Regions from separate parts of the Brevibacillus sp. B_LB10_24 genome, predicted to be linked through region 2. Evidence: riboswitches for the same ligand, from Rfam matches in the RefSeq annotation. Region 2 holds a riboswitch; the other holds the start of a gene.
The links. A riboswitch is a leader RNA that binds a small molecule or an ion and turns the genes downstream of it on or off. The one in region 2 is predicted to bind lysine.

Region 1 (16,343 bases), on a different contig from region 2:
CCGACAGAAGCGAGACTTTCATACCTGCTTATTGTACCTCCAAATGACTGCTCCTTCAAACGAAACTGTTGTTTGCCAAAAAGAAGCCTCCACTGCCAGTGAACAAAAGCGTAGAAGCGGCATCCTCTCGATCGGAGTTTGCCGCTTCTATCCCGTGTGCCGCCAGACTAATTCCATTTTCAACCTACCTATCCGCTTTATTCTCACCTGCTACGCTTCTAATAACAGCATTTCCCGTCTAAGCTTCTTCAGACGATCTTTTGATTTGTTGATCGAAGACTTGTCGTTTGCCTGCAGAGCGTCATACAGCGTGGCCAGCTCATAATCCAGCTCCAGGCGAAGAACCGGAATCCTTTCCTCTGCATCACGGCGTTTCAACGCGGCAATTACCTGATCAATCGTCACACTGCACGCTTTTTCGTAGATCACCTTTTTCTCAGCTCCTTTAATCTCAATAATTCTCACGGCCTCCCCGTAACGGATGTTTTTGACCAGGATTTGCTGTTCGCCGACAATTTTGACGACGGCGTGTCCTTTTGCCTGCTCGATGAACTGGTAAAGCACTGTAGCCAAGCGCATATCCAAAACGATGCCGTCTAACCCTGAAAGCTTGAAGGCTTCTCCCTGTTTGTGCAACGTGAGGCAATAACTACCCGATGCGGTCTTCACAAGTACACAAAACTGCTTTGGCTCCTCCCGCCAGGCGATATCCAACCCGTTCTCCACTAACACCTGCAGCAGTCTCTTTAAGGTGGGACGGTCAAACCAGACAGCGACATTGCTGTACTCCAATTGGTTATAAGCAGTCATCACGGCACCCTCCCTTAACAGAATAATCAGATTACTGTAACAGCCATGTGGGAGTGAGTGGTATATCATATTATTCGCCACTCTTGTTTGCCATTCCTTGCAGACAACTTTTTCGCCTCACTTTTTCACAGGCGCCGCTGCCATATGCCTGCCCTACCTTTATTATCCGACTTTTCCGGCCATTTTGCCAGAGGCAATCCATGCAGTCTTGGCAGTATTATTTTCCAATCGGTTGTGATATCATATGGTCAGTTTTGCAATAGGGAGTGATCACTTTGTCTACGTTTACAGGTTTTGCGCAAGAGGACTTTGACGTATTTTCCGTTGAAGGCCTGGATGCGCGCATGGATCAGATCAAATCGTTGATCCGCCCAAAGCTGGAATATTTGGGTCAGCACTTCGCCCCCGCCCTTTCCCTGCAGACTGGGCAGGAGATGTTCTACCACGTAGCAAAGCACGCCAGACGGACCGTGAATCCGCCCGCTGATACCTGGGTGGCCTGGGCTGCCGACAAGCGCGGCTATAAAAAACACCCGCACTTTCAGCTAGGCATGTGGGGAACGCACCTCTTCGCCTGGTTTGCCCTCATATACGAGTCACCCTTTAAGCAAGAGATCGGACAAGCAATGGAAGAGCGAATTGATGAAATCATGGAAATCGTCCCTGCCGAGTTTCGCTGGTCGCCTGATCACACCCAGCCTGAGAGCACCCCGCAGAGCCAGCTGGGCAAAGCCGGCGTCCTGCAATTGATCGATCGCTTGCAGCGCGTGAAGAAGGCGGAAATCCTCTGCGGTATTACCATCGACCGGCACGATCCGATTTTGGGCGACGCCGAAAAGCTCCTCGGCCGCCTGGAACAGACCTACTCGATCCTGACCCGCGTGTACCACCTGACTGCCGTCGCCGTCAGGTAATACCCAAATATATGCAAAGAACAGGTCCGCTTTCACCAAGATGGGAAGCAAACCTGTTCTTTTTGCACATTCAGGAGCTGATGATGTTCTCCAGACGCCCGATAATTTCGTTCGCCTGGCCAAACATGCGGTCAAACAACTGCTGCACCGTAGGCACATCGTGTATCAGGCCGATCACCTGGCCCGCCCAGCCGAACCCGGTCTCATCCCCTTCATGGATATAGGTTCGGTTTCGCTGCCCGCTGATCAACGTTTTTAACTGCTCGTACCCGGCACCTTCCGCTTCCAGCGCGAGGATCTGATCAGAACCTGGCGTGCGAACGACCCGCCCCGGTGTGCCCAAGGTGCGTTTGATGACTGTCGTGTCGTGTTCGGTTCCCTTGACCAGCGCTTCTTGGTAGGCCGGGTGAGCGTGAACGCACTCCTTGGTGGCAATGAAGCGCGTGCCCATTTCCACGCCTTCCGCTCCCAGAGCCAGCGCAGCCACCAAACCGCGGCCGTCGCCGATTCCGCCGCTGGCCAGCACGGGAATCGAAACAGCCTCGGCGACCCTGGGAACGAGCACCATCGTGCCGATATCGTCCCGCCCCAGGTGGCCGCCGCCTTCCTGGCCCACCGCCATCACAGCGTCAGCTCCGACTGCCTCCGCTTTTTGCGCCTGCCTGACCGAAGCTACCAGTACCAGCTTTTTGATGTCATGCCCGTCAAGCCGGCGGATCAACGGCTCGGGATTTCCGCCGGTAACCGTGATCACTTTTACCCCCTCTTCCACTGCCGCTTCCAACAAGTGTTCGTATGAACGATCGTGCTGACCGATGGCAAAGTTGACGCCAAACGGTTTGTCCGTCATCGACCGAACCTTGCGGATTTCTTCTCGAAGCGCCTCTGCAGAGGGCAGCGTCATGGCGGTTATCTGCCCCAAACCGCCCGCATTTGACACCGCTGCCGCCAAATTTGCATAGGCTAAATACGCCAACCCTCCCTGTACGACAGGGTACTTGATGCCAAGCATACTCGTCACTCTCGTCTGCATACCATCACTCCCTCCTTACTGTTCACTTCTCGCCGTACCCGGCCAATTCCTTCCAATATCCGCCGCCGCTCTGGAAATCCCTGAAAAATGTACTTGCTTTCCCCCACACGTCTGCTATACTCAATATTGTTTTTTTGCATATTTATTCTGTTTATAAAGCGAGGCGATACACAATGAGACAAGCAAAAACTCCTCTGTTTAGCGGTCTGTTAGAACATGCCAAGAAAAACCCCATTCAATTTCACATTCCAGGCCATAAAAAAGGGATGGGCATGAATCCGACCTTCCGCGAGTTTATCGGGGAGAACGCCCTCTCCATTGATCTGATCAACATCGCCCCGCTGGACGATCTGCATCACCCCAAAGCGATGATCAAAGAAGCGCAGGAGTTGGCTGCTGAAGCATTCGGCGCCGACCATACCTTCTTTTCCGTACAGGGGACGAGTGGAGCGATCATAGCGATGATCATGGCCACCTGCAACCCTGGAGATAAAATCATTGTGCCGCGCAATGTGCACAAATCCGTATTATCGGCAATCATTTTTGCCGGGGCGATTCCCGTATTCATCCATCCGGTCATGGACGAGCGCTTGGGAATCTCCCACGGCATAACCAACAATGCGGTGCAAAAAGCACTGGAGGCTCACCCTGATGCCGCTGCCCTCCTGGTGATCAACCCGACTTACTTCGGCATTTCCGGCGATTTGCGGCAGATTGTCCGGACCGCGCACAATTACGAGATACCCGTCTTAGTCGACGAGGCCCATGGCGTCCACATTCACTTCCACGATGAGATGCCGCTTTCCGCCATGCAGGCAGGCGCTGACATGGCGGCGACCAGTGTGCACAAGCTGGGCGGCTCGCTGACGCAAAGCTCGATCCTGAATGTGCGGGAAGGCCTGGTTGACGTAGGCCGTGTCAAGACGATCTTAAGCATGCTGACGACGACGTCTACCTCGTACATCTTGCTGGCTTCGCTCGATATGGCCCGCCAGCACCTGGCTCTGCACGGGCGCGAGCTGCTTGCGAGAGCGATTCAGTTGGCCGAGACAGCGCGCGAACAGATTAATCAGATCCCCCGCATCCGCTGTGTCGGTCCAGAGATCCTGGGCGGCCCGGCTACGTTTGCGATGGATCCGACCAAACTTCTGATCCACGTACGGGAACTAGGGATTACTGGATGGGAAGTAGAAAATTGGCTTCGCGAAAAATACCAGATCGAAGTGGAGATGAGCGACTTGTACAACGTCCTCTGCTTCGTCACAGCCGGCGATACAGAAGAGGCGATCGAGACGCTGGTCAATGCTCTGCGCCATCTCTCCATCGAATTCGCCCATATGAATGAAGCGGAACCGCTCACAGTCACCCTTCCGGAAATACCCGTGCTGTCTCTCTCTCCCCGGGATGCGTTTTACGCCGAAACAGAAGCGGTCCCGCTGGTGGAAGCGGCAGGCCGGATCACGACGGAATTCATCATGGTGTATCCGCCAGGGATCCCGATCTTCCTGCCAGGAGAAGTGATCACGGAAGAAAATATCCTGTACATCCAGGAGAACATCCGCGCTGGGTTGCCTGTACAGGGGCCGGAAGACGAGTCCCTGCAGACCATCAAGGTAGTCAAGCGGCAGGAAGCGATATCTGGTTAAGGGAACTTCGATATAAACGAAAAATCCCGAGGTTTTTCCACCTCGGGATTTTTTGCGTACTCTTTTTTACGGATAGACACGGATCGTGATCTTTTCAAACGGAGTGCTGTTCAACAGATCGATCACTTCATGGTAATAGTCGATGAAATCCTCCACGTAGTAGGACTGCTCACGGCTGCCGCCTTTGAAAATGAATTGCACTTTGTCCGCATCGTTGTTGACCAGCACACCGGTCAAGCGGCCTTCGTTAAACAATTCCTCCATCGTGTATTCCTTGATCTCACCGTTATTGCCGCCGTTATCCCCGTCATCGTCGCGAGGCCAGTCAAATGCCATCGTGTAAACAGCCGGGCTTCCGCTGCGCGTATCGATCCAAACGGCACGGTTTCCACCGAGGCTAAGCTCGCTTGGCTGGGCATTGTAATTCAGCCCTTCGCCGTAGGAACCGCGGTCTATATCGTAAAACATGTAGTCAAATTTGTCGGGGTCCCGCGGAAGCGCCTCTTGGAATACTATCATGTTGCGGGCGATTTGCGGGCGAAGCTGATCGCCTGCTCTGTTGCCGAAAACCGGCCAGTATCGCTCAGAGCTCAGCGAATAATAGTACAGGTCCCAATCATACGGTCCTTCCTCTGTCCAGACGATGTAATTGTCTCCGATGTGAGCGTCTTTCGCCTGTGCCTGACGACGGACAGAGTAGCTCTCATATGTCTTGATATCGTATATATTGATGCTTGAGCCGCCGTAATCATCCGACAGCCAGGTGATGTAGCTGCCGTTCGTATCCAGGCTCTTCAGGTTTCGGGCGTAACCGACTTCCTTTTGGCTTCCGGTAGCCAGGTCAGTCAGATAGACAGTTCCGCCACTGCCGGATTCGCTAAGCCAGACAAGCTTGCTTCCTGCGAGTGCATAAAACTCTTTGGAAGGATACTCTCTTTGACCAGTTACACGCTTTTGAGTGCCTGATTTAATGTTGTAAGCCATCAAGGCGTCGTCTCCGTAATTGTACCAAACGACCCAAGAGTTGCTCACCAGCGGACGCTCAGCAGATTGATTTGACGAAATCACTTTCGCCTGCTTGGACTCGACGTTGTACAAGACGACTTCATCGGTCCGTTTATCCTTGTGGTTGATAAAGACGACGTATTTGTCGCTGCCGGAAGGTTGACTCGGATCGCTGATCGTCCCGCCCAGGTTGATGGTATCACCATTGCGGAAATTGTGCAGATGCAGTTGGATATCTTCGCGATACCCCAGTCCAAACAACAAATTGTTTCCGTTTAAACTGAAATTGTTGCTGCTTTGGACTCCTCTGTCGATGTGCTCGGTGCGTTTCGTGCTGATGCCGTAGGACATCAGATCGCTGCCTTCCAGGAAAACGATCCGGTTTCCGGAGATTTTGGGGTATTCCCGATCTTGGGTATCGTCAGTTATCTTGGTCTCCCTGCCGCTCTCGATATCGTAATAGTAGATAACGGATCTTCCGCGGCGGCTGTCGTTATAGGCGACAATTCCCCTGTCAATCGTGGGGTGGCCTTGGTATCCATCCCTTACGACAAGAGCCTTCTCTTTTTTGGTAGAGAGGTCGTAAGCGTAGATATCGCTGTTGCCGTTTCGTTCGTCTTCCCACACGACATACGAACCGTCTACAGCAGGTGAACTGGCCTCATTGCTCTTCGAGATTCTCATTTCGACACCTTCGTTGATGTCGTAAGCGTAGATATCGGTCCCTCTGTCGCGACCGTCTTCCCAGACGACGTATCCGCCCTTCAGGTCCAGCTCTCTTCCCGGTCTGGCATCGTCTCCTGAGATACGCTTCGTCTTCTTTCTATTGATATCGTACAGGTATACAGCTTCACTGCCTCTTTTGTCATCAATCCAGGCTATGTAATTGCCATCTACCTTCAGCCCTGTTTTACTGTGGCCGTCTGCAGCGATGCTTGTCGACTTCTCGGCATCTAGGTCATACAGGATCACCGCATAATCGTCATCGTTTTGGTTGATCCAAACCGCGTAGCTGTCAGACACGCCAATACCTGCCTCAGACGAAGGGCTTCCGGCATTCAACTCCAGCTTTGTCTCCGACCAAATCCCCTCTGCATGAACAGGCATTCCGCTCCATAGGGAGGCGCCCAGAACCGCAGCGGCAAGCATCCCCTGGATGCGTCGAATCTTCATATGTAATTCCTCCTCTTCCTCAATTCAGCGTTCTATCTATCTTTTTGTATCGCTCCCTTTTATTATCAGCTATATTCATAGAGTTGTAAACACGCAAAAACGGGGATTGGCCCATGCCCAAAAAAAAGCACCCATGCCCTGGGTGCGATCCTTAGTCTTCTTCGGTTTGGTGACAGCAATTGCAGCCGGAATCACAGATTCCGTATAAGGTTTTTACCTGATTGGATTCAAAGTGATCGATAATCGTACCACAGGTTTGACAGACGATGGTGCCCATGACTCCCCTCCACTTTCGCAAGGTAATGTACGATATCCTAATCAAAACATGTACGAAACTTTAATGTGATACATTTATAATAATATGTCATACTAATTGCGTCAACAGAAAAAATCATATTCATTAGCTCATTTTTTTATCACAATCTCAATCAATTAGTATGTCACATTTTGCCGCTTAGCCAAACAGAAAGAGCAGGGTTCCTGCTCTCCTGCTCCTTCATTGGTTCAATATTGGTTTTCTTCAAATGGCATTGATGGCAGATACTCCTGGAAAAACTGGGCAAGCTCCTCCGCCTCTTCCGAACAGTCGATGCGAAAAATGTGCTGAAGATAAGCGGGGTTATGCGCATCCTCAGAACTGAGAAGGGTAGAGCGCCCCGTTTGCATGCAGACGACCAATGGTTTCCCGTAAAACTTGTGGGTGAAGACAACCCCGAAGTCGTAACGCTTTCTGTCAGAAGCGAACCCAAAGAATCGAACTTGGGCTGTTTCAGACTCGTCATATAAGCTGTCATAACGGTCCATCGTTACCCCTCCCTTATTTTTTAAAAATTTCGTTCTTTTACAAGTTTACCATAATATTTTTGTCTTTGTCACGTAGACATTTTTTAACAAACGGAAAAATGGGCGATAATGGAAACCCCTATCCCAGATTCAGCCAGAGCTTATTTATGCGAATGCAGTTTAAGGAAGCACTCCCAGGTAGTATGCCTACATCCCCAGTAAAAAAACCGCCCGAGTAATAACTCGGACGGCAGTTCGAGCGCCGTTTTAAAAAGAGGCGTTGGAAGCGACAGGCAAGCGGTCTTCACTCTCTTGAATCCAGCGAACCTTTTCCGTCCCATGAAGCGTTTGTGCCAGAAAGGTCAGGCATTCAAAGAACAGCTCCAGCACGACAGGACTGTACCGTTCCTTCAATCGCTCCAGTGCGGCCGTCAACCGAAAGAGATCGGGCACGCTTTGACGGCTTTGTTCGATCACCCGTTTGCCGACCAGAGTCGGGTACACATTGACGACCCGGCCGTCCAGGTCTGACTTCTCAATCGTCACCAGGCCTTTATCCATCAGCTTCTTGATGTGGATGACAATCGAAGACGGATGCCAGAACGTCCAATCGGCAATCTGCGTTACCCGAACTCCTTCGTAACAGTAAATAATCCATAAGATATTCAATTGAACCGATGAATCCAAATTGGCTGCCTTGGCTGCCCGTTCCCAATCCTCTTTATTGACAACAGAAATTGCCCGCAACGTATTCAATGCTTCATACACTTGTCTGACCGTTGCCTCCTGCATGCCGTATTCCCCCCAGTCGGTTTTTCTCTGTAGCCGAATGAATATTGTTTATTATTGTACACTTTTCTGAAAACATCCGCAATTATTTTCCCAAACAACTAATTTTGTTGTCAAAGATAGACAGAAAATGCTACACTTAACCATAATGCACGTACGATAGATCAGGTATGGGAGTGAACGTAAAAGTGAATCTGCAGTCAGCCTATATATACTTTGTGGAAGGCTCCGCCATTCAACAAGCGACACTCGCCGATGTGAGGGAAAAGCTTCAACGCTACATCGATATGACCAAAAAGACGGGAGAGCAGTTAGGGTGGTGGTACAGCGAAGCCGCATTTCCCTACAAAATAGAAGATGCAGAAGACGAGAATGGCCCCTGGCTCTTGTTAAGAGGCCAAGACCCAAAGCTTTATAAATCGATCATCATCGGGGTCGGAACGAAAAAGGCCCAGGATACTGAACGGCATTACGTTCAAGTCACCCTCCCGCCGGTGGCAACACATGGCGACAAGAGCAAGGCGAATGAATTTTGCCGCTATTTAGCCCGCGAATTCAAAGGCGAACTGGTGCTGTTCAACGGCCGGGTGCAGTACTTCCAACCGCGCAAGCCCTAGCGGCAGGAATGACCCATCGGATGCACAAATCAGGGCATCGTATTCCTATTCAGTACGGGAACCGGTTTCGCCGGGCTTTTCATACTATTTCGACAAGGCTGCCGAAGACAACACCTGCGGACATGCCTTTTCTTTTTTCCGGCCAAAAAAACAGGCCCTGTCGAGGGCCTCTGCTTTGGTATCTTGTTACGAGATAACTTCAGAACGTGTCAGCGAATAGAATCTTCCATCAACCATACGTATTCCTAGATCGACGCAGTACATCAAGCCTTCGAGGACACCATAGAGAACCCATTCAGACGAGCGGTGATTGATGTCAAAGTCTGTGTACACATCCATGCCGTCATTTCGGATCTCATCGCGATCCGTCACATCGTAAAGCCTCAAGACAAATGGCAATTCGGCATAAGGTATGGCAAACTTCTCCTCGATCTCCTGCTGAAACTTCTCTGTCAAGTGCCAGGTCGCTATAAGGGACTGTTCATCTTTCCTGGATATGCGTATACTCGGGCCGTCAACATCAGTAGATGACCGCGCGGGATCTGTCTTCATTCGCTCCCATCTTTCCTTTCCAATGAAAACTTACTTTGTGATTTGTACAGCTTTATTTATTATATCATGGAGTTGCGAAAAATGAAATCGCGTACATCCAACTGTGAATCAGGAGAGGCCAATGGCCTACCTGCCGACGGTAAAGGTGTTTTCGCCAACCTTCACATAAGCGGAATTCTTATCCCGTTTCATCAAAACCTGGACTTTATACGTTCCGTACTGATCCAGCTTTGTTGAGATGAACGGCTCGGAAAAGTAGAAGCTGGTTTCGCTGCGCGTCGAGAAGGTTCGCTCGTCTCCGCCGGCAACCACTTTGCCGTTAGGGCCGACGAGGACCACCTTGAGAACCAATTCTTTTGAGACAGGCGCGTTATCTACCTCTACAAAGACGCCAAAACTGCGGGGAACGTCTTTATCCGTAAAATTTTTGACCGGATTGCTCAAGATGACGTCCCGGCTGCGCTTCTGCACTCCTTCCAAGACCAATACGTTGACAGCAGGCTTCTCCACTTCCAATTTTCCCGAATCCACGTCATAGTTGGAAAATGCCCCCAAACGGTCTACGATCTCCTGCACCGAGCTGACACTCGACGCCCCCAATTCCACTCCGACTTGTTCGCCGCCGACCGACACTTTGACGATTCCATCGCCGTTTGCAGCCGTCGATACGCCCGCGATCATGAGAGCCATTAGAATAGGTATAACTTTCTTCTTCATGCAGCAATCCTCCAGTAAGATTTCCGTAGCATAAGTCCTCCATTTTTTTACCCAACTGTTTAGACGCGAAAAAATGAAAATAGTTGTGGTCCATTCGAGATTTTTTTCAACAAAATCCACAGTATCCACAGGGCGGAACACGCGGAAATTCGGAAGTTTTTCACATGGACTTGTGGATAACTCGCGGTTTTAGTTTGAAAATTGCATTTTTTTGGCGAGGAGAACATAGTCCGTGGAGACCGGGAAAAATGGGCTCGCTTCGGCTGTGGCACGCCGGCGGGGAAGTAGGACTGGCCGTCTGCACTACAAAAAACGGCACGTCGACCAAAAAGGACTGGAAGTATTTCAACGTAGAATTTGGTCGACAGGCGTGTGCCGTTTTTTTCCGTTCCGACTGGGTGGGCGTTGCCAAGGCCTGTGCTCGCTCCATTTTTCCCGGTCTCCTCGAGGCTTCCGCTAGAAAAGATTAAAAAAAAACAGGCGCAGATTACACTGCGGCCTGTATCTTTCTTAAGCGGATTTGATTTATGCGGATGTTCCCGACTTCCACGTAAAATAGTCACAGATCAGCCGAATCGCCACTTCGATGGCTTGTTCGTCGGGTTCGAGCTTGGCGTGGTGCAAACCGTACGGAGTATTTACTCCGAGCCAGAACAGAAAACCGGGGATCTCTTCGAGGAAGAAGCCGAAATCCTCGGCGGTCATCGCTGGGGGGCACTCGATTAGCTCAAGACCGGGCCGGGTGGCTGCCCAGTCCATAAATTCTCTCGTGAGTGCCGGGTGATTGTACACCTGGCGGTAGCCTGAGCCGTAATCGATGGCGGCCTCGCATTCAAAGCCGGCTTCTATTCCTTTGAGTAAAGCCTCTATGCGGGATTGGATCTGCTGCAGCGACTCTTTGGAAAAGGTGCGGATGGTTCCCTCGAGCCGGGCGGATTCCGCGATGATGTTCTGTTTGGTGCCGCCGGTGATCTTGCCGACCGTCACGACCGCAGAGTCGAGCGGATCGACATTGCGGGCGACGACGGTCTGCAGCTGGGTCACCAGATGGCTGGCCGCGACGACCATGTCATTTGCCTTGTGGGGATACGCGGCGTGGCCGCCCTTACCTTTGAGATCGATAAAAAGCTCCGCCGTGTTGGCGAACAGGATTCCTTCGCGGGTCGCCACTGTGCCTACCGGATATTCGGGGGCAATATGCAGCGCGAAGATCTGATCGGGCCTCAGCTTTTGAAACACCTCGCTGTTCATCATCGGCAGGGCGCCCCCCGGCCCCTCTTCCGCCGGTTGAAAGACGAACAGCAGGTCGTCAGCGATCGGTTCGTGTACAAAATGGGTAAGGATGCCGAGGGCAATCGCCATGTGCATGTCGTGGCCGCAGGCGTGCATGTAGCCGGGATGTGTCGAGTGGAAGGGATAGCTGGTCTCTTCTTCTATCGGCAGCCCGTCCATGTCGGTCCGCCACGCGAACGTGCGGGACGGATTGGTTCCCTTCACTTTTGCCAGAATCCCTGTGCGCCACGTCTCGATCTCCATCCGATCTTGCGGGAGCGACCGCAAATAGTCGAGCAGGTAGGCCTGCGTTTTCACTTCTTGAAAGCCCGGTTCGGGAATTTGATGCAGGTCCCGGCGTATTTGGACAAACGGTTGAACCGTCATGGGAATGCTCCTCCCTCTAGGAAACCTTTGCTGTGATCTCAGCCAGCGCCTCGGCAAACCGGTCTGCTTCTGCACGCGTCAGGGTAAGCGGCGGCAGGAGCCGGACAATCGTCTTCTGGGTCACGTCGACAAGGATGCCGGCAGCAAGCAGTTCGCCCTGGATCCGGCTGACCTGCTCAGCGGAGAGCTTCATCTGCAAGCCCAGCATCATGCCCTTGCCGCGAATCTCTGCGTACCAGGCCGGATTGTCTTGGACCAGGAGGGACAGCCGCTCACGCAGGTAGGCGGCAGTCTGATTGGACTGCTCTATGAAGGAGGGCTCCAAAATGACGTCCAATACCGCATTGCCAAGCGCCGCACTAAGCGGCGACGGGGCAAATGTCGTGCCGTGATCGCCCGGCCCGAACAGATCCATCAATCGTTCCCCTGCGATTACTCCGCCGAGCGGCAAGCCCCCGCCGACCCCTTTGGCAAACAAGATCAGATCAGGGGTAATGCCGGCGTGCTGGTAGGCAAACAGCGTGCCCGTCCGTCCCATGCCGGTCTGGATTTCATCGATGCAGAAAAGCGTTCCAGTTTCCCGGCAGAGCCGCTCTACCTCTTGCAGATACGACTGCGAGAGCGTAATGATGCCGCCGGAACCGAGGATCGGCTCCATCAGCACGGCTGCCGGCCGTTCGCGCTCGAACACGGCTACAAGCTCGTCCACGTCCTGCGCTTCTATTTCAAACACGGGAAACGCCGGGCTGGGAAAGTCCTGGTACACGTGTGCCTGGCGGGTGAGCCGGAGCGCTCCGAGCGTCCGGCCGTGAAAGCTGTTTTTCAACACGACGACACCAGAACGTCCATTCGCTTCGCGAACCGTCCACTTGTGGATCAGCTTGATCGCTGCCTCCGTCGCCTCTGCGCCGGAATTGCCGAAAAAGACCTTCCCCTTGATCGAATGCTCCACCAGCCGCTGAGCCAGGCGAATAGCGGGAGGATTTAAAAAGACATTGGAGATGTGCAAAAACTTCTCGCCTTGTTCTCGCAAAGCGCTGATGATCGCCGGATGGGAATGTCCCAGCACGTTGACCGCCAGTCCGGTAAACAAGTCCAGATACGCCTTTCCCTCTACGTCGTACAGGTAGTTTCCCTCGCCTTTCGCAATCGCGATCGGCAGGCGTTTATAGGTGGACATGAGATACTCTTGATCCAATGAACGCCAGTCATCCACGGTGACGCCCTCCTTCTGGGGTATGCCCCAGTTTCTTTCTGTTTTATTACTTGATAGGAATTTCCTTACAGCTGGCGCAATTCCTGTTTAATTTCCGTCTTTGACTTGGTTTTATCGTCGATCTGCTTGATGATCCGGGCAGGAATTCCCGCTACGACGACACCCGGCGGCACATCGTCAATGACGACTGCTCCGGCGGCGACGACCGAGCCTTTGCCGACTCGCACGCCCTCCAAAATCACGGCGTTGGCCCCAACAACTACATCATCTTCGACAATAACGGGAGTGGCGGAAGGCGGCTCTACTACACCGGCGATAACCGCCCCTGCACCGATGTGGCAGTTTTTTCCGATCGTGCCGCGGCCGCCAACGACGACGTTCATATCGATCATCGTGCCTTCGCCGATTACCGCTCCGATATTGATCATCGCGCCCATCATGATGACAGCATTGTTGCCGATCGACACCTGATCGCGAATGATCGCTCCTGGCTCTATCCGGGCCTGTATCTCCTTCGTATCGAGCAGCGGTATAGCCGAATTGCGGCGGTCGCTCTCCACGATGTAATCTTCGATTTGCTCTTTGTGCTGCTCCAAAGCCGGCTTGATTTCCTTCCATTCGCCGAACAGCACGCCGACGTTATTGCTGATAAACGCCTTGGTATTGGCGCCAAAGTCGATCCCTTCCAGGTTTCCTTTCACGTGAACCTTGACCGGAGTCTTCTTTTCACTCTTCTGAATAAAAGCGATGATTTCGTGCGCATCCATCATTTTCACTGGTATTGGCCTCCCATTAGCTGTCTGAAACCGTCACAAAGGCGATTTTGCCAACAAAAAAAGCAATGAGCGGATCGCATCTCATTGCACTCTCTTGCCTTGGCAAATGATCAATAGCGCTCCACGAAAGATCCTCTTTCATGACAGGATGTCCATTATTCACGGGCCATCCCAGCCTTCGTTTGAATGGGGCAAACAAAAGCTTCGGCGCATTGGCCTTTCTTCCTTTCCTGAACCCCCATCTTTCCAAATGGAAAGGAGTACTGATCCGCTGCGCACCTCTATTTATCATGACGGTATTGAGTTGATTTTTACTCTACCAGATTTCACGCGAACAGACAACTGTATTGTTTGCGTCCCCCTGTCACTCGTCCTCGTTAAACCACCCTTTCTTCTTGAACCAGGCCATCATGAGCAGGGCGATGGATGCCATCAGGCCGAGGACGAGATAGTACCCGTCAGGCCACTCCAATTCCGGCATCACCTTAAAATTCATCCCGTAGACGCCGGCGATAAAGGTGAGCGGCATAAAGATCGTGGCGATCACAGTCAGTGTGGTCATGATCGTGTTCGTCCGGTTGGTGTTGATCGACATGTAGCTGTCCCGCAGATCAGACGTTATCTCCCGGTTCCGCTCGATCATCTCGGTCAGCTTCAGCAGGTGATCGTGTATATCGGCCAGATAGAAGCGATACTCCTCCAGCCCTTGTAAATGCGTGGAATTCAGCATGCGGTAGACCAGATCGCGCATAGGAAAAATCGAATGGCGAACTTTCAAGAGGTCGTTGCGGATTTCAAAAACCCGGTCAAGCCTTCTGCGCAGGGACTTCGCCTCCCCGTGTTCTCCAAGGTCGACGAGCCTGTCTTCCATTTGATCGACGATCGGGAAGTAAAAATCGACCAGCTTGTCAATGACCGTGGAGGCGACGTGCAGCGTGTTTTGGATCAGCTCGCCCTTTTCCGGCAGTTGGTTCCATACCTCATCGATCTCCTGCAGCGGCGCTTTGTGGTAAGAGACGATGTATTTCTCCGCGACGAACAGGTCAACCTCCACGACGTCCAGCGTCTCCCGGTTTAGCGCGTGCAATACAAAAAAATGGTAGTTGGCAAAATGATCCAGCTTCGGCCGCTGAATGAAGTACAGGCAATCCTCGATGCTGAGCGGATGAAAGTGAAAATAAGTCCGCAGCAAATCAGACTCCTGTTCGCTCGGCTCGCTGAAATCCACCCAATACCACAGGATATCTTCGGCAGATAACTGTTCGAGAGAAAGATCGGTCAGAAAGCGGCGATCCGTCGTCAGCGCCTGGATTCTCAACACGGGCTGTTTCACATCCTTTGTCTTCTAAACTCGGCCAGCAGGGTTCAAATTCAGTCTGACCCGTTTTGGCAAAGGCTATCAGTCCATTTTGCAGAGTTTTTGACAGATACGCATGTTCTTCTCCGCTAAACGCAAAAAGACCCGCCTCGATGAAAGCGCGGGTCTTGCATTTGCTTCCTCTAATTTAACATCTGGAAGACTTGCTCTACGTCTTTGTCGCCTCTGCCGGAGAGGTTCACGATGAGAATCTGATCCCGGTTCATCGTCGGGGCCAGTTTCAACGCGTAGGCGACGGCATGGGAGCTTTCCAGGGCAGGGATGATCCCCTCTGTTTTGGACAGGATCTGAAAAGCTTCGAGCACTTCCTCGTTCGTCACCGTATAGTACTCGGCGCGGCCGGTTTCCTTCAAATAGCTGTGTTCCGGACCGATGCCTGGATAATCCAGACCGGCGGCGATGGAGTAGGTCGGCTGCGGATTTCCTTCCTCGTCGAGCAGCACCAGGCATTTGAAGCCGTGGATGACGGCCGGCACTCCTTTGGTCAGGGTAGCTGCCTGGTCGGGCTCGACGCCGATCAAGCGTACACCCGCTTCCTCGATGTAGTGGGCAAAGGCGCCGATGGCATTGCTTCCGCCCCCTACGCAGGCGATGACGGCGTCAGGCAGACGGCCTTCTTTTTCAAGGATCTGCCGCTTCGACTCTTCGCTGACAATCGCCTGAAAGTGCTTGACCATCGTCGGGAACGGATGCGGTCCCACTGCTGAGCCGAGCAGGTAGAACGTGTTCCGATAGTTTTGCACCAAATCGTTCAGAGCCTCGTCTACCGCATCTTTCAGCCTACCCTGTCCCTTGGAGACGGGAACGACCTTCGCTCCCAAGAGCTCCATTCTGAAGACATTGAGCGCCTGCCGCCTGGTATCTTCCGCTCCCATGTAGATCGTGCAATCCATGCCAAACATCGCACAGGCGGTCGCGGTTGCTACTCCGTGCTGGCCTGCTCCCGTTTCGGCGATGACGCGCTTGGCTCCCATGCGTTTGGCCAGCAAAATTTGTCCGATGACATTGTTGATTTTATGGGCACCGGTGTGGTTTAAATCTTCCCTTTTCAGGTAAATTTTCGCACCGTTGCATTTTTCTGTCAGGTTTCTCGCGTACGTGAGGGGATTTTCCCTGCCGACGTATTCCTTTAAATAGTACAAGTACTCTTGTTTAAACTCCGGATCGTCCTTGTACTTCTCAAATTGTTCGGCCAAATAGTCTAAAACCTCTTTCAATTCGGGCGGAACGAAGCTTCCACCAAACTGGCCGAAGTACCCCGGTTCAAACTCTGCT
Region 2 (16,343 bases):
AAGCGGAGTACGGACCGCCCTGTTTTTTGCCGCCCACGTAGAGCAGGTACCCTTGAATGTCCTTGTCACGGCTGCTCCAGCTTACCCGATTACCCTCGAGCTTCGCCGTGACCACGGGTGGCTGCCGGTCGACGCGGACAGGAAGGGTTATCGTCTGCCAATTGGCATCGCGGCCGTCGATCTTGGCGCGGATGACGAACTGATAAGCGCCGTCAGGAGCGGGGACGTATTCTCCTTTCTGGGCGGAATACACCGTCCCATCCCAGCTCCACTCTTCTTTTTCCTTGTAGTAATAAGGCGTTCCTTTTTTGGACTGGTCAAATTTGGATACCTTCTCGTCCTTCACCAATGTGCGAACCAGCTTTCCCTGACTGTCGACGACATCGATCGACAACTGCTTGGCATTGCGCAAAAACGCAATGGACGGAGAGGCATGGTCGTAGTGGCCGTCCCCATTGGGGGAAAACGCAATCTTGTCAGGATCCACCTTCACGCCGCTATTCTCATCGACGCCGACAACCCCGAGATAATCCCTGTACTTCCACTTGTCGTTAAATTTGTCGTGATACCAAGTGGTCTTGATGCCCGTACGCTTTTCCTGGGCTTCCGGCTTCCACATCGGCGGATCCATCACACGGGGTTCGTCCCAGTCCCCGTAAAAGCCGAAGTAGGGGACGTGCAGGACGGGAACCTCTGCATCCAGCGGTGTCAGCGCGATAAACCCTTCGGTAAAAATGTTTCGCTTCGCATCCGGCGGGATGGTCAGCGTTACCTTAACCTGCTGTTTGGCGCCCGGCGCCACCGTCACCTTGTCACGGGAAAACTGCAGCTTGGCTCCTTTCAGCGGAATGTCTGTCAGGAGATTGTTGCCCTCGTGGAGAAGGTCCGTCAAGACACCGTATGGATCGCTTAGCTGGTATGTGATCGGCTTGCTGCCAAAGGCATTGTGGAGGACGAGCGAAAAGGTGATCTTTTTGCCGATCTCCCCGAGGGAAATCCCCGCTTTCCCCTTCGTATCTGTCACGATGACAGGAGTCTTGATCGCTTTGGCCACCTGCATCATCCCTGCTCCTTGGACGCGGGGCGAATACGGGTAGGATCCTTTTTTCGCAGCCGATGAAAAAGTGGGTATGTCTCTTGGATCGAGAATGGGCTGGGCGGTGTTCATGGCGGCAGCTTTCAGCGTTTCGACCAGGTCGCGTCCCTGCAGGTTGCGACCCATTTTCTGGTAAGCCTCCTTGATCAGTGCCATTCCCCCCGCTGCATGGGGTGTAGCCATCGAGGTGCCGCTCTTTACCGCGTACTCTGCATCGAACACCGTAGACAAGATCCCTCCGCCCGGTGCGGTGATTTCCGGTTTGAACTGCAGATCAGGGGTAGGACCCCAGGAAGTAAACGCGGATACCGTCCCGCCGTTGGGGTATGGCAGCCCGTTTTGACCGTATTCTCCGTCAAAGACAATCTCTACCTTTTTGCCCTTTTTCAGTTGGGCGGCGATCTGCTCCCCGGTGTTTCGCAAAATGGTGACAGCAGGGATGTTTTTTGTCTCTTCCGCGCTCATGATCAAGGGGCCCGCTTGGTTATTGAACAGAACCACGCCGGCTGCACCCGCTTCCCGGGCGTAGCGAAGCTTTTCGTCAAAGGTGATCTCGCCTCGCTCTAAGAGGACTACCTTTCCCTTGACGTCCTTGTTGTAGTCCTGCTTCTTCCCTTTGCCGAGGTAGACAAGCTCACTTGACTTGGCCAGCGACAGGGGTGGATTGAGCGGTGTACCTGACGTAGGACGGCCGACGAGATAGACGACCCGCTCCAGGCCTGGTACGCCTTGAATGGCAAAACTGACGCCAGCCAGCGTGGTGGCATTGGCCGAAGCGACCGACAAGGCATCCGGTGCCAAGCCGGGCGAACCGATCATCGAGACGTCAGGGTTTTGGGCTTTCACCTTATCGCTGCCAAAATGGCTGTCATTGCCCGCGGCTGCCACGACGATGATCCCGTTATCCACTGCCCGTTTGATCGCAAACTGCTCGACGCTCATCTCGTCCACGTAACCGGCGGATGAGCCCAGGCTGAGATTGATCACATCCGCCTTCTTCGCGATCGAGTCGTTGATCGCGAACAGAATGGATTCGTTTAACCCGCTTACCTCCCCATGGTAGTTGCTGAATACCTTTTGACTCAGCAGCTGCGCCTCCGGTGCCACACCTTTTACTTTCCCGTTGGCCGCAATGATTCCGGCTACATGCATGCCGTGCTGCGACTCTCCGACGTCTATGGTGGTTTGATTGCGGTCAGCCCAGTTGTATCCGGGGATAACCTTGTCCGCTGCGCCGCTTTTTTGCTCAGCCAGCTGCTTGTTCCGCGGCTTTGGCAGGTCCGGATGAGCGGGATTGATTCCCGTATCCACGACCGCGATCAGCATTCCTTCTCCCTTCACCTTCGCCTCCTGCCAAGCTTTCGGTGCCTCAATCATCTCCAGCGATGAGGTGGGGGCCTCTGTCACCTGTTCCCCCAGGAGCACTTGTTCCATACTGCTCCACTCATCTGCTTCCTGCGGCGAATTCTGGCTGCCGCCCGGAGCAACGCCGTTTGACAGGCGGCGATGTTTTAGCAAATCTTGAACGACCCGCTCGCGGGTAACGAAATTCCCCTGCAGCAGTGCCACTTTTTTTCCAGTCGTGTTGTTCGTTCCAGTGACATGTGCAGATATCGGCATGATAAGCAAAAATAAAGCCACACCGAAGCAGATAATACGTCGTTTCATATCCAGCCCCCCTCAAAAAAATCCCTGTACCTCAGTGTTCCAAAGCAAAGAGGGGAGTATTCAAAAACCGGAACCGTTGGAATTAATCCCTATGACAGCAAAAAAACACCCTCCAACCGACTTGGTCGATTGAAGGGTGCTCGGAAGTTTAAGAGAAAAAGAACGATTTGATCGCTTGTTTCGTCGTTTCCCTGTTCATGTGTGCAATGGAAGTCGTCAGTGGAATGCCTTTCGGGCAAGATTGGACGCAGTTTTGCGAGTTTCCGCACTCGCCGATGCCGCCTTCCGCCATCAAGGCTTCCAAGCGTTCGTGCTTGTTCATTTTGCCGGTTGGATGCTCGTTGAACAACCGGACTTGGGAAATCGCAAACGGACCAATGAACGGATTTTTGCTGTTCACGTTCGGGCAAGCTTCCAAACATACGCCGCAGGTCATGCATTTGGACAATTCATAGGCCCATTGACGGTCTACTTCAGCCATCCGCGGACCAGGTCCCAGATCGTAGGTACCGTCGATCGGAATCCACGCTTTCACGCGCTTCAGCGCGTCGAACATGCGGCTGCGGTCAACGGAGAGGTCGCGCTGTACCGGGAACGTAGTCATCGGAGCGATGCGGATCGGCTGTTCCAGCTTGTCGACCAAAGCCGAGCAGGCTTGGCGGGGCTTGCCGTTGATCACCATCGAGCAGGCGCCGCAAACCTCTTCCAAACAGTTGGATTCCCATACGACAGGCTTTGTCTTTTGCCCCTGAGCGTTAACCGGATTGCGCTGAACCTCCATCAAAGCGGAGATGACGTTCATTCCGGGACGGTACGGAACCTTGAATTCCTCATTATATGGTGTGCTGTCAGGAGTGTCTTGACGAGTCACGATCAACTGAACATACTTTTCGGCCATGATCAATGTCCTCCCTTATCGTGCGAGTAGTCACGTATACGCGGCGGAATCAGCGAAATGTCTACATCCTCGTAGGTAATGTCGGGAGCCAGCGTCTCAGGGTTGAATTTGGCCATCGTGGTCTTCAGGAAATCCTTGTCGTTTCTCTCCGGGAAGTCCGGCTTGTAGTGGGCACCGCGGCTTTCGTTGCGCTGCAGGGCACCCAAGGTAATCACCCGGGCCAATACCAGCATGTTCCAGAGGTGGCGGGTGAAGGACGCGCCGGCGTTGCTCCAGCGCTGCGTATCATTGATGTTGATCTTCTTGTAGCGCTCCATCAATTCCTGAATTTTTTCATCCGTCTTTTGCAGGCGATCGTTGTAGCGAACGACTGTTACGTTGTCCGTCATCCACTCGCCCAGCTCACGGTGAATCACATACGCGTTTTCCGTTCCGTCCATTTTCAGGATGTTCTCGTACTTATCCTGATGCTTTTTGGTATAGCTGTCCAAAACGCTGCTGGAAAGATCGCTGGAGGATTTATTTAAACCGTTGATGTACTCAATCGCCTTCGGTCCTGCAACCATGCCGCCGAAAATGGCGGAGAGCAGCGAGTTGGCACCGAGACGGTTGGCGCCGTGCTGCGAGTAGTCACACTCGCCTGCGGCGAACAGTCCTGGGATGTTGGTCATTTGGTTGTAGTCGACCCACATGCCGCCCATCGAGTAGTGGACAGCCGGGAAGATCTTCATCGGAACCTTCCGCGGGTCATCCCCGACGAATTTCTCGTAGATCTCAATGATCCCGCCGAGTTTTACGTCCAGTTCTTTTGGATCCTTGTGTGACAAGTCCAAGTATACCACGTTTTCGCCGTTGATCCCCAATTTCATGTCAACGCAGACGTGGAAAATTTCCCTCGTCGCGATGTCGCGGGGTACCAGGTTGCCATACGCCGGATATTTTTCTTCCAGGAAATACCAAGGCTTTCCGTCTTTGTACGTCCAGATCCGTCCGCCTTCACCGCGGGCAGACTCGGACATCAGGCGCAGCTTGTCATCCCCCGGAATCGCCGTCGGGTGAATCTGGATAAACTCGCCGTTCGCGTAGATAACCCCTTGCTGGTACAGTTCGGAAGCAGCCGTACCCGTATTGATAATCGAGTTGGTCGTCTTGCCGAAGATGATCCCCGGTCCGCCGGTCGCCATGATGACGGCGTCGGAAGCAAACGACTTGATTTCGCCGGAACGCTGATTTTGCGCGGTAATTCCCCGGCAGACGCCAGCGTCATCCAGGACGGCCCCCAGGAAGTCCCAGTATTCGTACTTGGTGACGAGGCCTTCCGTCTCAAAGCGGCGCACCTGTTCATCCAGCGCGTACAGAAGCTGCTGGCCGGTCGTCGCCCCGGCGAACGCCGTGCGGTGGTGCTTCGTTCCTCCGAAGCGGCGGAAGTCAAGCAGCCCTTCAGGTGTCCGGTTAAACATGACGCCCATCCGGTCCAGCATGTAGATAATCCCCGGTGCGGCATCACACATCGCTTTTACCGGAGGCTGATTGGCGAGAAAGTCCCCGCCGTAAATCGTATCGTCAAAGTGTTCCCAGGTCGAGTCGCCTTCCCCTTTGGTATTGACGGCGCCGTTGATCCCGCCCTGTGCGCAAACGGAGTGCGAACGCTTAACCGGAACAAGGGAGAACAGTTCTACGGGAACTCCATGTTCTGCTGCCTTGATTGTCGCCATCAGGCCGGCCAATCCGCCGCCGACGACGATTAGTTTGCCTTTTGCCATCATTTCTTCCCCCTGTCTCTATTGAATAAATGCTGCCACTGCCCGCAGGCCAACGAAGGATACCAGAACGAAAACGATCATCGTAAAGTAAGTGGCAATTCGCTGTGAGCGCGGCCCGATGGTAATTCCCCAGTGTACGAGGAACGACCAGATTCCGTTGGAAAGGTGGAAGACAGCGGCGAGCACGCCAAGTACGTAGAAGACGACCATGACCGGATTGCTCAGGATATTCGCCATCATGTCGTAGTTTAATTCCACGTTGCCAAGGGCGATTTGAATCCGAGTCTCCCAAACGTGCCACGCAACGAATATAAGGGTAAACACCCCGGTAATGCGCTGCCACATGAACATCTGGTTGCGGAAATAACCGTAATTTCTTACGTTGTTCTTCGATTGGAACGCGTAGTACAAACCGTAAATCGCATGGAACAGAAGCGGAAGATAAATAAAAAGGAATTCAGCAAACAGCAAAAACGGAATGCTTTCCATCGTTCCCGCTGCTCGATTGAACGCTTCGGCTCCTTTCGTCGCCTGGTAGTTGACCGTTAAATGAACCAGCAAAAATGCACCTACTGGAAATAAGCCTAATAATGAATGCAGCCTATGGTTAAAAAATTGACGGCTGTTCGCCATGCTGGGCCCCCCTTGTGATCAGTCCTCGCTTATTTCTTTGAAAAACGTAACCATCAAACCCTAACCTCTTCTCCACTATCCTGTCCCATTGATAGTCCGGTTAGACTCATTCTTTCACTACCGCCAAGTAAACTATTCATCGCCATCCCCCCCTCGCCGGACAGGCTTTATGTAAACGATTTCTGATCCGGACGGTGAAGCTTGTCCGAATTTGTCAAATTGTAGAGAATAGGCGTTTGGTATCTGACCACAACCATTTTACCCCTGTCTCTACAGAGCGTCAAGCGATTGATGAACTGAATTCATCTTTAGAATAAACGCAGTCAGACAGAAAAAATAAGCCGACAGCGGCACGGTACATCAAAAGCTTGCCGCGGGCTTTTGGACAGCTCTGTAACTTGGCGGGTCAAACCTGTCATGTCCGCATTCTCCGGCTCATATTGTAGTAACAATCCCAACAAAAAGGAGCCGAAACGATGCGCCAAACGATCGATCCGCTTGCTACCCTCCTCGCCCCTGACGTAATCGCCCGTGCGGAGCAAATGAATATGCCCTACCTTGGCTATCATTTTTTGCGTGAGACGATGACGCAAAAGCTGCTGGGTGAAAGCGAACCGCCAATCCTCTACTGGTTGGGCAAAGACATCGGCAGTGAATTTGGGTTAAAATCCGCCGCTGACTTGCCCATGCTGTTCATCCGGCTTGGGCTCGGAAAGCTTGATCTGGTGGAGGAAACCTCTGACTACTGTCAATTTTCCCTCACCCATCTGCTCTACGACCACCTTCCCGGCAGCCGGCTGAAACATTCCCTTTCCTTCGAGTGCGGGATCATCGCCGGAGCAATGGGCCGCTGCTTGAAGAAAAAGGTGCGGGCAGAGCTTGTCATAAGTCCCATTGTACCCGGCAAACAGCGCCTTGTCACCATCCATGTCTATTCGGAGGACAAGCACTAGGCAAAACGAGGACTCCGCCTGCATTCCGGCGGAGCCTTTTTGCTTGCTGCCGATCCCAGCCTGCTTTCATCTGTCGAAGTAAGGCTTGATAATCCTCCCCATCTTCTGAAATTCAACCAGAAACCCGTCGTGGCCGTATTTGGATTCCATCAGGTAGAAGTCGATTTTCTTCCCCAGGCGTTCCATCAGATCTGCCATATCTCGCTGATGCGAGTCAGGGTAGAGCAGGTCGCTGTCAATGGCGATACTGACTACCTTCGCCCGGACACGGGAGAGCGCCTGTTCGATGCCTCCCCGGTTTACCCCGATGTCGTGCGTATCCATCGCCTTGAGCAGGGTGAGATAGCTGTTGGCGTCAAAGCGGTCTACCAGCTTTTCGCCCTGATAGCGCAAATAGCTTTCGATTTGAAACATCGTCTGGGACGGATCGGAATCATTGGTCGCCTGCAGGCTTCGCCCGAACCGCTCCTCGAACAGCTCCGCCGTGCGGTAGGTGATCATCCCGATCATTCTCGCTACCGAAAGCCCCCGCCTCGGTCCGGCCGCAGGGTAGTAATCGCCGCCCTGCCACTCGGGATCAGATTGGATCGCCTGACGGGCCGCGTCATTATAGGCGATGGCGATCGCCGAAAACCGCGAACAGGTGGCAATCGGAAGGGCCAGCTGCATCATCTCCGGGTACTCGGTCATCCACTCGTACACCTGCATCCCGCCGACAGATCCGCCGATGACCGCATAGAGCTGTTCGACACCGAGGACCTCCAGCAGCCGGCGCTGCACCCGGACCATGTCGCGAATCGTGATGAACGGAAATCGCGAGCCATAGGGCTTGCCGTCTTCGGGACACAAGCTGGCCGGTCCCGTCGTGCCGTAGCAGCCGCCAAGTACATTGCTGCAGATCACGTAATACTTGTTGGTGTCGATCGGCATGCCTGGACCGATCAACCCCTCCCACCACCCGGCGCGCTGTTCGTCTCCAGCTACGTAGACATCTCCGGTCAGCGCATGGCAGACCACCACGGCGTTGTTCGCCTCGCGGTCATATGTCCCATACGCCTGATACCCTACTTCTACCTGCCGAATACATTCTCCTGATTCGAGAACCACATCCCCGATTGCCACACGTTTCACTTGCGCTTCCCCCTTGCCGATTAAAAGAAAAAACAAACCCCCTCTTCTTTGGAGAAGAGGGGGTGCAACAGACATCCCGGTCACCCACTCTTATCTCTCAAGTGCACGCTGTTACACTTGTAGGATTTAGCACCTCTCCGCTCTTGCGGGGTTGCCGGGTTTCATCGGGCCAGTCCCTCCACCACTCTTGATAAGAGTCTTTTGTGAAATTGTCAAACTACACCAAACCATAGCCATTTTAAAAACTTTTCTTAATCATACGCCGGGAGTCTTTTCCTGTCAACCGCCAAACGGAGATTTTGGGGCTCCTCAGATGCCGTGAACGACCGCTTCCTCTGCCACGTCAAGCCCGAACGCCGTATGCAGGGTGCGCACGGCCAGGCTGGTCTGCTCGGCGGGAATGACGCAGGATACCTTGATGTCGGAAGTAGAGACCATCTTGATCGAGATGTCCTGCTCCGCAAGCTGTTGGAACATTTCGGCGGCGACGCCCGGATTGGTGATCATCCCTGCGCCGACGATCGAGACCTTGGCCAAGCCCGATTCGTGCTCCACCTTGTCAAAGCCGAGTGCTTCCTGAAAAGCGGCCAGCGTTCCGAGTGTCCTATCCAGATCATCCGAAGAAACGGTGAAGGAAATATTGGTGACGGCGGCATCGTACGAGCTTTGAATGATAATGTCGACGTTGATTTGGGCACCCGCCAAGGTGTTGAACAGCCGCGACAACGTCCCAACTCGAGCCGGCATTCCTACGACGGTAATCTTGGCGATATCTTCATCGTGGGCAACACCGCTTACTACTCTTCCTGTTTCCATATCGGCAGCCTCCTCTACGCAAGTTCCTTCTTCTGGTGAAAAGCTTGATCTGACCACTAATTTCACCTTGTATTTTTTCGCCGCTTCCACGGATCTGGGATGAAGCACCCCGGCACCGAGGATCGCCAGCTCCAGCATTTCATCGTACGAGATGCTGTCCAATTTTTGCGCCATCGGAACGACGCGCGGGTCGGCGGTGTATACACCGGATACATCGGTAAAAATTTCACATTTATCCGCCCGCAAGCTCCCGGCCAGCGCCACGGCAGTCGTGTCTGATCCGCCGCGTCCCAATGTCGTGATTTCGCCTTTTTCGCTGATCCCCTGAAAACCGGCGACGATGACAATGCGTCCCCGCTGCAGCTCCGAACGTATCCGGGCGGGGTCCACTTCCTGAATTCGGGCTTTTCCGTGCACGGATTCCGTGGCGATGCCCGCCTGCCAGCCGGTCAAAGAGACCGCCTCATATCCTTTTTGCTGCAGGGCCATGGCCAGCAGTGCGATGGAAACCTGTTCGCCCGTCGTAAGCAGCATATCCATTTCCCGCGCTGACGGATTGGGTGAGATCTGTCTCGCCATCTCGATCAAAACGTCTGTCGACTTCCCCATGGCCGAAACGACCACCACCATGTCGTTGCCCGCGTTTTTATACTCAATAATCCGGTCTGCGACCCGCATGATGCGTTCGACAGTCCCCACCGAGGTGCCGCCGTACTTTTGCACAATCAAACCCATTCTGGCTTCTCTCTCCTTCTCTCTTGGATCCGATACGTAAATCAAGTGGGTAAACGTCTTATTGTCAGAAATGATTTAAAAAAGGCAACGACGAGGATGTAACCTGCCGCTGCCACGTGTGGACATACCGGTTCCTCCTTCCCTACTCCGAGCAGCAGTCAGTATCAAACAGACTCCTGTTCAGTGAGTTAGCTCTCCATCCGGGTGATAGGCAATCACGCGGATGACAGTCCTGCGCTTGTTCAACGCAGACCCAGCACGGCAGATGTCGAGCAAATCGGCCGCACTTCGGCGAATGCCCCTTTCCCGCTCCCGTCGTCGATGCCCGCATCTCGAAGAGGGTACTCATGGCCTTCGCGCCTCTAGCTCACTTCTGCGATTCGGTTGGGAGCTTTAACTCTCCAAACGAGGGAAGTGAGTTCTAGTTATTCATTTGAAAGGGATTATACCACGTAAACAAGCGGCGTTCAATTCATTTTGCGCAGATACTTGATGATTTCACGCGCCAATTTGTCACCGAATCCCAATTGCCGATACTCCTCTACACTCGCCTGACGCATCCGTTCGATCGACCCGAAGTGTTGAAACAGCAGCTTTCGTCTCCGTTCGCCAACGCCTGGAATCTCGTCGAGCTGTGAGCTGAGCAGCGACTTGCTGCGGGCACTCCGGTGGAAGGTGATCGCAAAACGGTGCACCTCGTCCTGAATGCGCTGCAGCAGGTAAAACTCGTAACTGTCCCGTTTCAGCTCGACAGGCGCGGGCGGGTCGCCAAACAACAGCTCCGCGGTTTTATGTTTCTCGTCCTTGGCCAGTCCGCACACCGGAATGTACAGCCCCAGCTCGTCCTGGAGCACTTCCATCGCCGCGCTGATCTGCCCCTTGCCGCCGTCGATGACGATCAGATCGGGCAAATCCTGGTTCTCTCTCAGGAGCCGAGTGTAGCGGCGGCGGATCACTTCACGCATCGAACCGTAATCGTCCGGTCCGGTTACCGTTTTGATCTTGAACTTGCGGTATTCTTTCTTGTCCGGACGGCCGTCGGTAAAGACGACCATCGCCGAAACAGGCTCCACGCCCTGAATGTTCGAGTTGTCGAACGCTTCGATGCGATGGGGCACGCTGATACCCAGTATGTGGCCGAGGTTGTGCACGGCCTGGACAGTCCGCGCTTCATCCTTGGACATCAGCGAGAATTTTTCTTCCAAGGAGAGTCTCGCGTTTTCGCAGGCCATCTGCACCAGCTCGTGCTTTTTGCCCCGCTTCGGCGTCAGCACTTTGACCCCCAGCCACTCTGCCAGCAGCTCCGGCTCGCTTTCCTGCGGCAGGAGAATCTCTTTTGGCAGGGCCTGTTGTTTATCGTAGTAGAATTGGGTCACGTACGACATGAAATCCTCTGTCTCGTCCGCGTAAAAAGGAAAGGCCGCCGACTCCCGCTCGATCATTTTTCCCTGGCGCATGTAAAACACCTGGACGCACATCCAGCCTTTGTCCGTCGCAAAGCCGATAATATCCCGGTCTACCGTGTCTATCAGGGTGATCTTCTGTTTCTCCATCACCGCTTCGATATTGTGAATTTGGTCGCGCAGCTCCTTGGCCCGCTCGTACTCCATATTCTCGGCCGCCTGCATCATCTTTTCCGTCAGTTCCGCCTTCATCGCCTCATGGCCGCCGTCGAGAAACTTGGCGATTTCAAGGGCGATCCGCTGATTCTCCTCTTGGTCCACCTCGTAGACGCAAGGAGCCAAACACTGGCCCATGTGGTAGTACAGGCACACCTGTTTGGGCAGGGTCTTGCACTTGCGCAGCGGGTAGAGACGGTCGAGCAGTTTTTTCACCTCGTTTGCCGCCCCGGCGTTCGGGTACGGTCCGAAGTACTTCGCCTTGTCTTTCTTCACCTTGCGGGTGATCTCCAGCCGCGGATGCGTGTCATTGGTAATCTTGATGTACGGATAGGTCTTGTCGTCCTTCAGCATGACATTGTAACGCGGATTGTGCTGCTTGATCAGGTTGCACTCCAGGATCAGCGCCTCGATCGGGGAGGAGACGACGATGTATTCAAAGTCGGCGATCTCGCTCACCAGAAGCTGCGTCTTGCCGTCATGGCTGCCCGTAAAGTAAGAGCGAACGCGGTTTTTCAGGACTTTTGCCTTGCCGACGTAGATGATTTCGCCCTGCTTGTTTTTCATCAGGTAACAGCCCGGTTTGTCAGGCAGCACGGCCAGTTTGTCTTTTATCGTGCTCACGTAAGCTCCCCCCTTTCATAGGCCGTAACGTAATTTTGCTCTACTCTCCATAGTAGCACAAACGTTCCGGTCATTTCATGGGGAAAATGAAGAAAAACCGTCAGAGCAAAGGCTTGACGATCTTTCGTTTGTGCAACAGGCAGGTAAAAAAACTATGTAGACAGAAGGATAACCAACAGCTTTCTTGCTTCTTCAAAGCTTTTATATTCCTTTTGGAAATATTTGTAGTTCACTGTTTTCCCTTCCAAAAATTTGTACTGGATGAATAAATCAAAGAACGAAAACTGCAGCATTTCAACTTGACGTTTCGGTATTTGACTTGTCTTGCCAGCTAAAACATAACTTAGACTTCCAGCGATATTCATGCCGTAAGAATGAAAATCACCAGTGAAATCATTCTCTTCATCTGACAGTTTTAAGAACTCCGAGTGAAAATCTTCTTGTATTTTATCTGTATCTTCGTGAGGAAATGGAAGATAAAGGTCAGATTCCAAATCCTTCAATTTTTTCAATATATTGTACATTATCGAAACCTCCTCAAAAACGCCACCCAAGTGGGTATTCCGAGCGGAAGTACTTCAACGGGATGACTGGCCCTCTAGCCCATAAAAGTTATTGTACAAACTCCACGTTGTAGCCCTTGTCCCTCAACTGGTCGATGATCATGCCCTCCAATGCGAAATGACCGGCACCCACAACAACGAAGGAGGTATGCTTGCCCTCTTTTTGCTATAGCGTATGTTTCCTAAATTTTATAAAGAAAAAAACTGCCAACGGCATGTATTTTGGCAGTTTCCACTCACTTGCTTCTTTTATGCGTGCTTTTTTCCGCCCAAATAGGCTTCGGTCACTTTTTCGTCGTTCAACAGCGATTTGCCGTCCCCTTCATAGACGATCCGGCCCGCTTCCAGGACGTAGCCGTAGTCGGCGATCTTCAGGACCTGTTTGACGTTCTGCTCGACGATCAGGATCGTTGTGCCTTCGCGGTTGATCTCCTTGATCGTGCGAAAGATCTCGGAGACGACGATTGGCGCCAGTCCCATTGAAGGCTCGTCGAGCAGCAGCAGCTTAGGGCGGGACATCAGCGCCCGGGCGATCGCCAGCATCTGCTGCTGGCCGCCGGACATGGTGCCGCCCAGCTGGTCGATCCGCTCGCGCAGGATCGGAAACCAGGTCATCATCTTTTCCAGGTCTTGTTTGACCCCGGCCGGGTCTTTTCGCTGATAGGCGCCCATCTCCAGATTCTCCAGAACAGTCATCTGGCCGAGGATCGCCCGGCCTTCCGGCACCAGCGCGAGGCCGGCCTGTACCAGGCGGTAAGGCTTCCAGCCGTCTACCCGTTTTCCCTCAAAGGTAATCGTTCCTTTTTCCGGTTTGAGCAGTCCGGCGATCGTTTTCATCGTCGTCGTCTTGCCCGCCCCGTTGGCTCCGATCAGGCCGACTATTTTTCCCTCGGGGACGTCGATCGAGATATCGCGGATCGCTTTGATCTGTCCGTAGGAAGTGCTCACATCACGCATGCTCAGCATCTTGCTCATCCTCCTTCCCCAGGTAAGCTTCGATGACGTCCGGATGATTTTGCACGTGGTCAGGCGCTCCCTCGGCGATCTTGACGCCGAAGTTGATGCAGACCACCTTGTCGCACAGGTTCATTACCAGGCCCATATCGTGTTCGACCAACAGGACCGTAATGCCCATGTCGCGGATCTTACTTACGAGCTCCATCAGGTCTTTCGTCTCACTCTCGATCATCCCGGCCGCCGGCTCGTCCAGCAGCAGCAATTTCGGCTCCGTCGCCAAAGCGCGGGCGATTTCCAGGCGGCGCTGCTGACCGTAGGCCAGCGTGTCGGAACGCACGTCGGCGATGTGGGAGAGACCGACAAATTCCAGCAGCTCCTCTGCCTTTTTCTGGACTTCCCGCTCTTCCCGCCGCTGCCCCGGCAGCCGCAGCAAGGAGTTCCAAAAGCCTGCGTGCGTGCGGGTGTGGCAGCCGACTTTCACGTTGTCGGTCGCGTTCATATGCCCAAACAGGCGAATATTCTGGAAGGTGCGGGCGATGCCCAGTTCGGTGATTTTATGCGGAGGGACCCCGTTTAAGGAGCGGCCGGCAAACGAGATCGTCCCCTGCGTAGGCGGGAAAATTCCGGTCACCATGTTGAAAATCGTCGTCTTGCCGGCGCCGTTGGGACCGATCAGGCCGACGATCTCCCCTTCGTTCACCGTAAAGTTCACATCGCGAAGTGCCGTGATCCCGCCAAAGCTCTTGCCGATATTGGTTAGTTCAAGCAACACTTACGCCACCTCTTTCGTCTGTTGTTCCTGCTGTTTGGCCCGGCGTTTGCCAAACAGTTTTTTGAAGGTGTCGGCAGCGATGAGTCCGTGCGGCCGAAACGCCATGACCAGGACCATGATGACGCCGTACAGCATCATTTTATAATCGGCCAAACCGCGCAGCACCTCGGGCAAAGCGGTCAGAATGACAGCTCCGAACAGCGGCCCCCAGATGATCTCGCTGCCGCCGATGACTGCAAACGAAAGGATCTCGACGACTCTGTGGTAGTTAAAGTCGCCCGGCGTGATGGCCGTGGTGATATGGGCGAACAGACCGCCGCAGAATCCCGCCAAGACGGCGCCGATCACAAATGCCAGCATCTTGTAGTAATTGACTTGCAGCCCCATCGCTCTCGCCGCAGTTTCATCCGCGCGAATCGCTTCAAATGCCCGTCCCAGGCGCGAATGGTTCAAACGCAGCGCAAGGAAGAGGATGATCAAGAATATCACCAGGACAAACACCAGCGTCGACATCGCCTTCATCTGAGAAACGGAGAGTCCGACGGCTTGCGCCTTGAGACCCACAGCCTTCTCCAGATCGTAAAGATAGCTGCCGACGGAAGTGAGTCCAGTCAAGCCCAAAGCCCCGTTGGTGATCTCCAGGTTTAGGAAGATGACGCGAACGACCTCACCGAAGCCGAGCGTTGCGATCGCCAGGTACAGCCCGTGCAGTTTCAACGTCGGGGCCCCGATCAACAGCGCTACCAATCCAGCCACGAGCGCTCCCAAGACCAGCGCCAGCAGCAGGGGAACATCCCCGCTCTTGGTCAATATGCTGGCCGTATAGGCCCCGATGCTCATAAATCCGGCGTGCCCGAGCGACAGCTGGCCCGTTGCCAAGGTGATGAAGATACTGATCGCCAAAATGCAGTTTAAGACGATAAATGTCAAAACCTGCAGGTTATAAGGATTGAGAAAATCCATGTAAAGACAACTCCCCTCTAGGTTCTCCGGCCAAATAGTCCTTGGGGCCTAATCAACAAAATTAGGATTATGAGTCCAAATGCCACAGCATCCCGATAACTGGAATCTCCATAGGCCACTGAAAAGACTTCGATTACACCAAGGATAATACCGCAAACCATTGCACCGGGGATACTACCTACCCCGCCCAGGATCAGCACGGCCAAGCCTTTGAACCCAAGGGTCAGGCCCATGGACGGAATCAAGGCAGAATAGGTCATGCCAATCAGTACGCCAGCCACTCCGCCGAGCGCAGACGCCAGGATGACCGTCGCAACGATCACCATGTTGGTGTTGATGCCCAAAACACTCGCCGTCTCCGCATTCTCCGCGGTAGCGCGAATCGCTTTGCCCAGCTTTGTCCGGTTGATCCAAAAGTGCAGGACAAACATCAGCACCAGCGATATTCCCAAAATCACCAGGTCGACGCTGCGCAGCTGGAACAGACCCAGATCGTAGATCCGGTCGCCAAAGCTGGATGGGAACGCTCGCGAATCGGCGCCAAACAGCCGGTTCATGCCTTCGTCCAGGATCGTAGCAAAGCCGATCGTGCTGATCAGCGGCGCCAGGTGGGGAACATTCTTTTTGCGGAGCGGACGCAGAGCGGTGTATTCGAGGATCAACCCAAATACGGCCGATACGGCAATGGTCACGATAAAAGCGACGCCGATCGGCATGTGAAAGCTGGTCATCATCATCAGGCCAACCAGCGAGCCGAAGATGAAGATTTGTCCATGTGCCATGTTGATAATGCCGAGAACGCCAAAAATCAGGGTATAGCCGAGGGCGATAAGCGAGTACGTACTGCCAACGGTTAAACCATTTACAAGCTGCTGCCAGAACAAGCCGCTTCACCTCTTTTCATCGCTTGGGGGAATAGGAATGCCCGGGAACACCCGGGCAACACCCCTATTTACAATCAATCAAACCATTCAGATTTTACTCAAAGGGTACGTATTTTCCGTCCTTTGCGACAACAACGACGGCGTCACCGATCGGATTCCGATTCTCGTCGAAGGACAGCTTGCCGGATACCCCTTGGAAGTCTTTCAGCTTCGCCAGTTCGTCACGCAGTACCTGGCGGTCTGCTTTGCCTGCCTGCAGCAGCGATTG

Region 1: another riboswitch for lysine. It lies ahead of dapD (2,3,4,5-tetrahydropyridine-2,6-dicarboxylate N-acetyltransferase); the one in region 2 lies ahead of ACI7RC_RS07680 (aspartate kinase).

Annotation. Positions count from the first base shown of each region.
Region 1 covers NZ_JBJQOQ010000032.1:14,811-31,153, forward strand. The annotation lists gene ACI7RC_RS22020 (hypothetical protein) at 211-810, opposite strand; gene ACI7RC_RS22025 (YktB family protein) at 1,086-1,724, shown strand; gene ACI7RC_RS22030 (NAD(P)H-dependent flavin oxidoreductase) at 1,795-2,757, opposite strand; gene ACI7RC_RS22035 (aminotransferase class I/II-fold pyridoxal phosphate-dependent enzyme) at 2,931-4,403, shown strand; gene ACI7RC_RS22040 (hypothetical protein) at 4,470-6,581, opposite strand; gene ACI7RC_RS22045 (GapA-binding peptide SR1P) at 6,733-6,858, opposite strand; gene ACI7RC_RS22050 (DUF3055 domain-containing protein) at 7,086-7,385, opposite strand; gene ACI7RC_RS22055 (MarR family winged helix-turn-helix transcriptional regulator) at 7,632-8,156, opposite strand; gene ACI7RC_RS22060 (DUF1885 family protein) at 8,342-8,770, shown strand; gene ACI7RC_RS22065 (DUF4912 domain-containing protein) at 8,957-9,322, opposite strand; gene ACI7RC_RS22070 (hypothetical protein) at 9,449-10,039, opposite strand; gene ACI7RC_RS22075 (hypothetical protein) at 10,288-10,509, shown strand; gene ACI7RC_RS22080 (N-acetyldiaminopimelate deacetylase) at 10,565-11,698, opposite strand; gene ACI7RC_RS22085 (aspartate aminotransferase family protein) at 11,715-12,914, opposite strand; gene dapD (2,3,4,5-tetrahydropyridine-2,6-dicarboxylate N-acetyltransferase) at 12,980-13,690, opposite strand; lysine riboswitch at 13,797-13,982, opposite strand; gene corA (magnesium/cobalt transporter CorA) at 14,055-15,011, opposite strand; gene trpB (tryptophan synthase subunit beta) at 15,191-16,343, opposite strand, start outside.
Region 2 covers NZ_JBJQOQ010000006.1:1,582-17,924, forward strand. The annotation lists gene ACI7RC_RS07650 (S8 family serine peptidase) at 1-2,764, opposite strand, end outside; gene sdhB (succinate dehydrogenase iron-sulfur subunit) at 2,913-3,662, opposite strand; gene sdhA (succinate dehydrogenase flavoprotein subunit) at 3,665-5,425, opposite strand; gene ACI7RC_RS07665 (succinate dehydrogenase cytochrome b558 subunit) at 5,444-6,058, opposite strand; gene ACI7RC_RS07670 (DUF2507 domain-containing protein) at 6,535-7,011, shown strand; gene metX (homoserine O-acetyltransferase MetX) at 7,078-8,142, opposite strand; SAM riboswitch class I at 8,230-8,339, opposite strand; gene ACI7RC_RS07680 (aspartate kinase) at 8,452-9,693, opposite strand; lysine riboswitch at 9,875-10,066, opposite strand; gene uvrC (excinuclease ABC subunit UvrC) at 10,161-11,936, opposite strand; gene ACI7RC_RS07690 (YxiJ family protein) at 12,089-12,460, opposite strand; partial or broken gene ACI7RC_RS07695 (TraB/GumN family protein) at 12,549-12,644, opposite strand; gene ACI7RC_RS07700 (ABC transporter ATP-binding protein) at 12,749-13,465, opposite strand; gene ACI7RC_RS07705 (ABC transporter ATP-binding protein) at 13,449-14,228, opposite strand; gene ACI7RC_RS07710 (branched-chain amino acid ABC transporter permease) at 14,229-15,191, opposite strand; gene ACI7RC_RS07715 (branched-chain amino acid ABC transporter permease) at 15,209-16,075, opposite strand; gene ACI7RC_RS07720 (ABC transporter substrate-binding protein) at 16,170-16,343, opposite strand, start outside.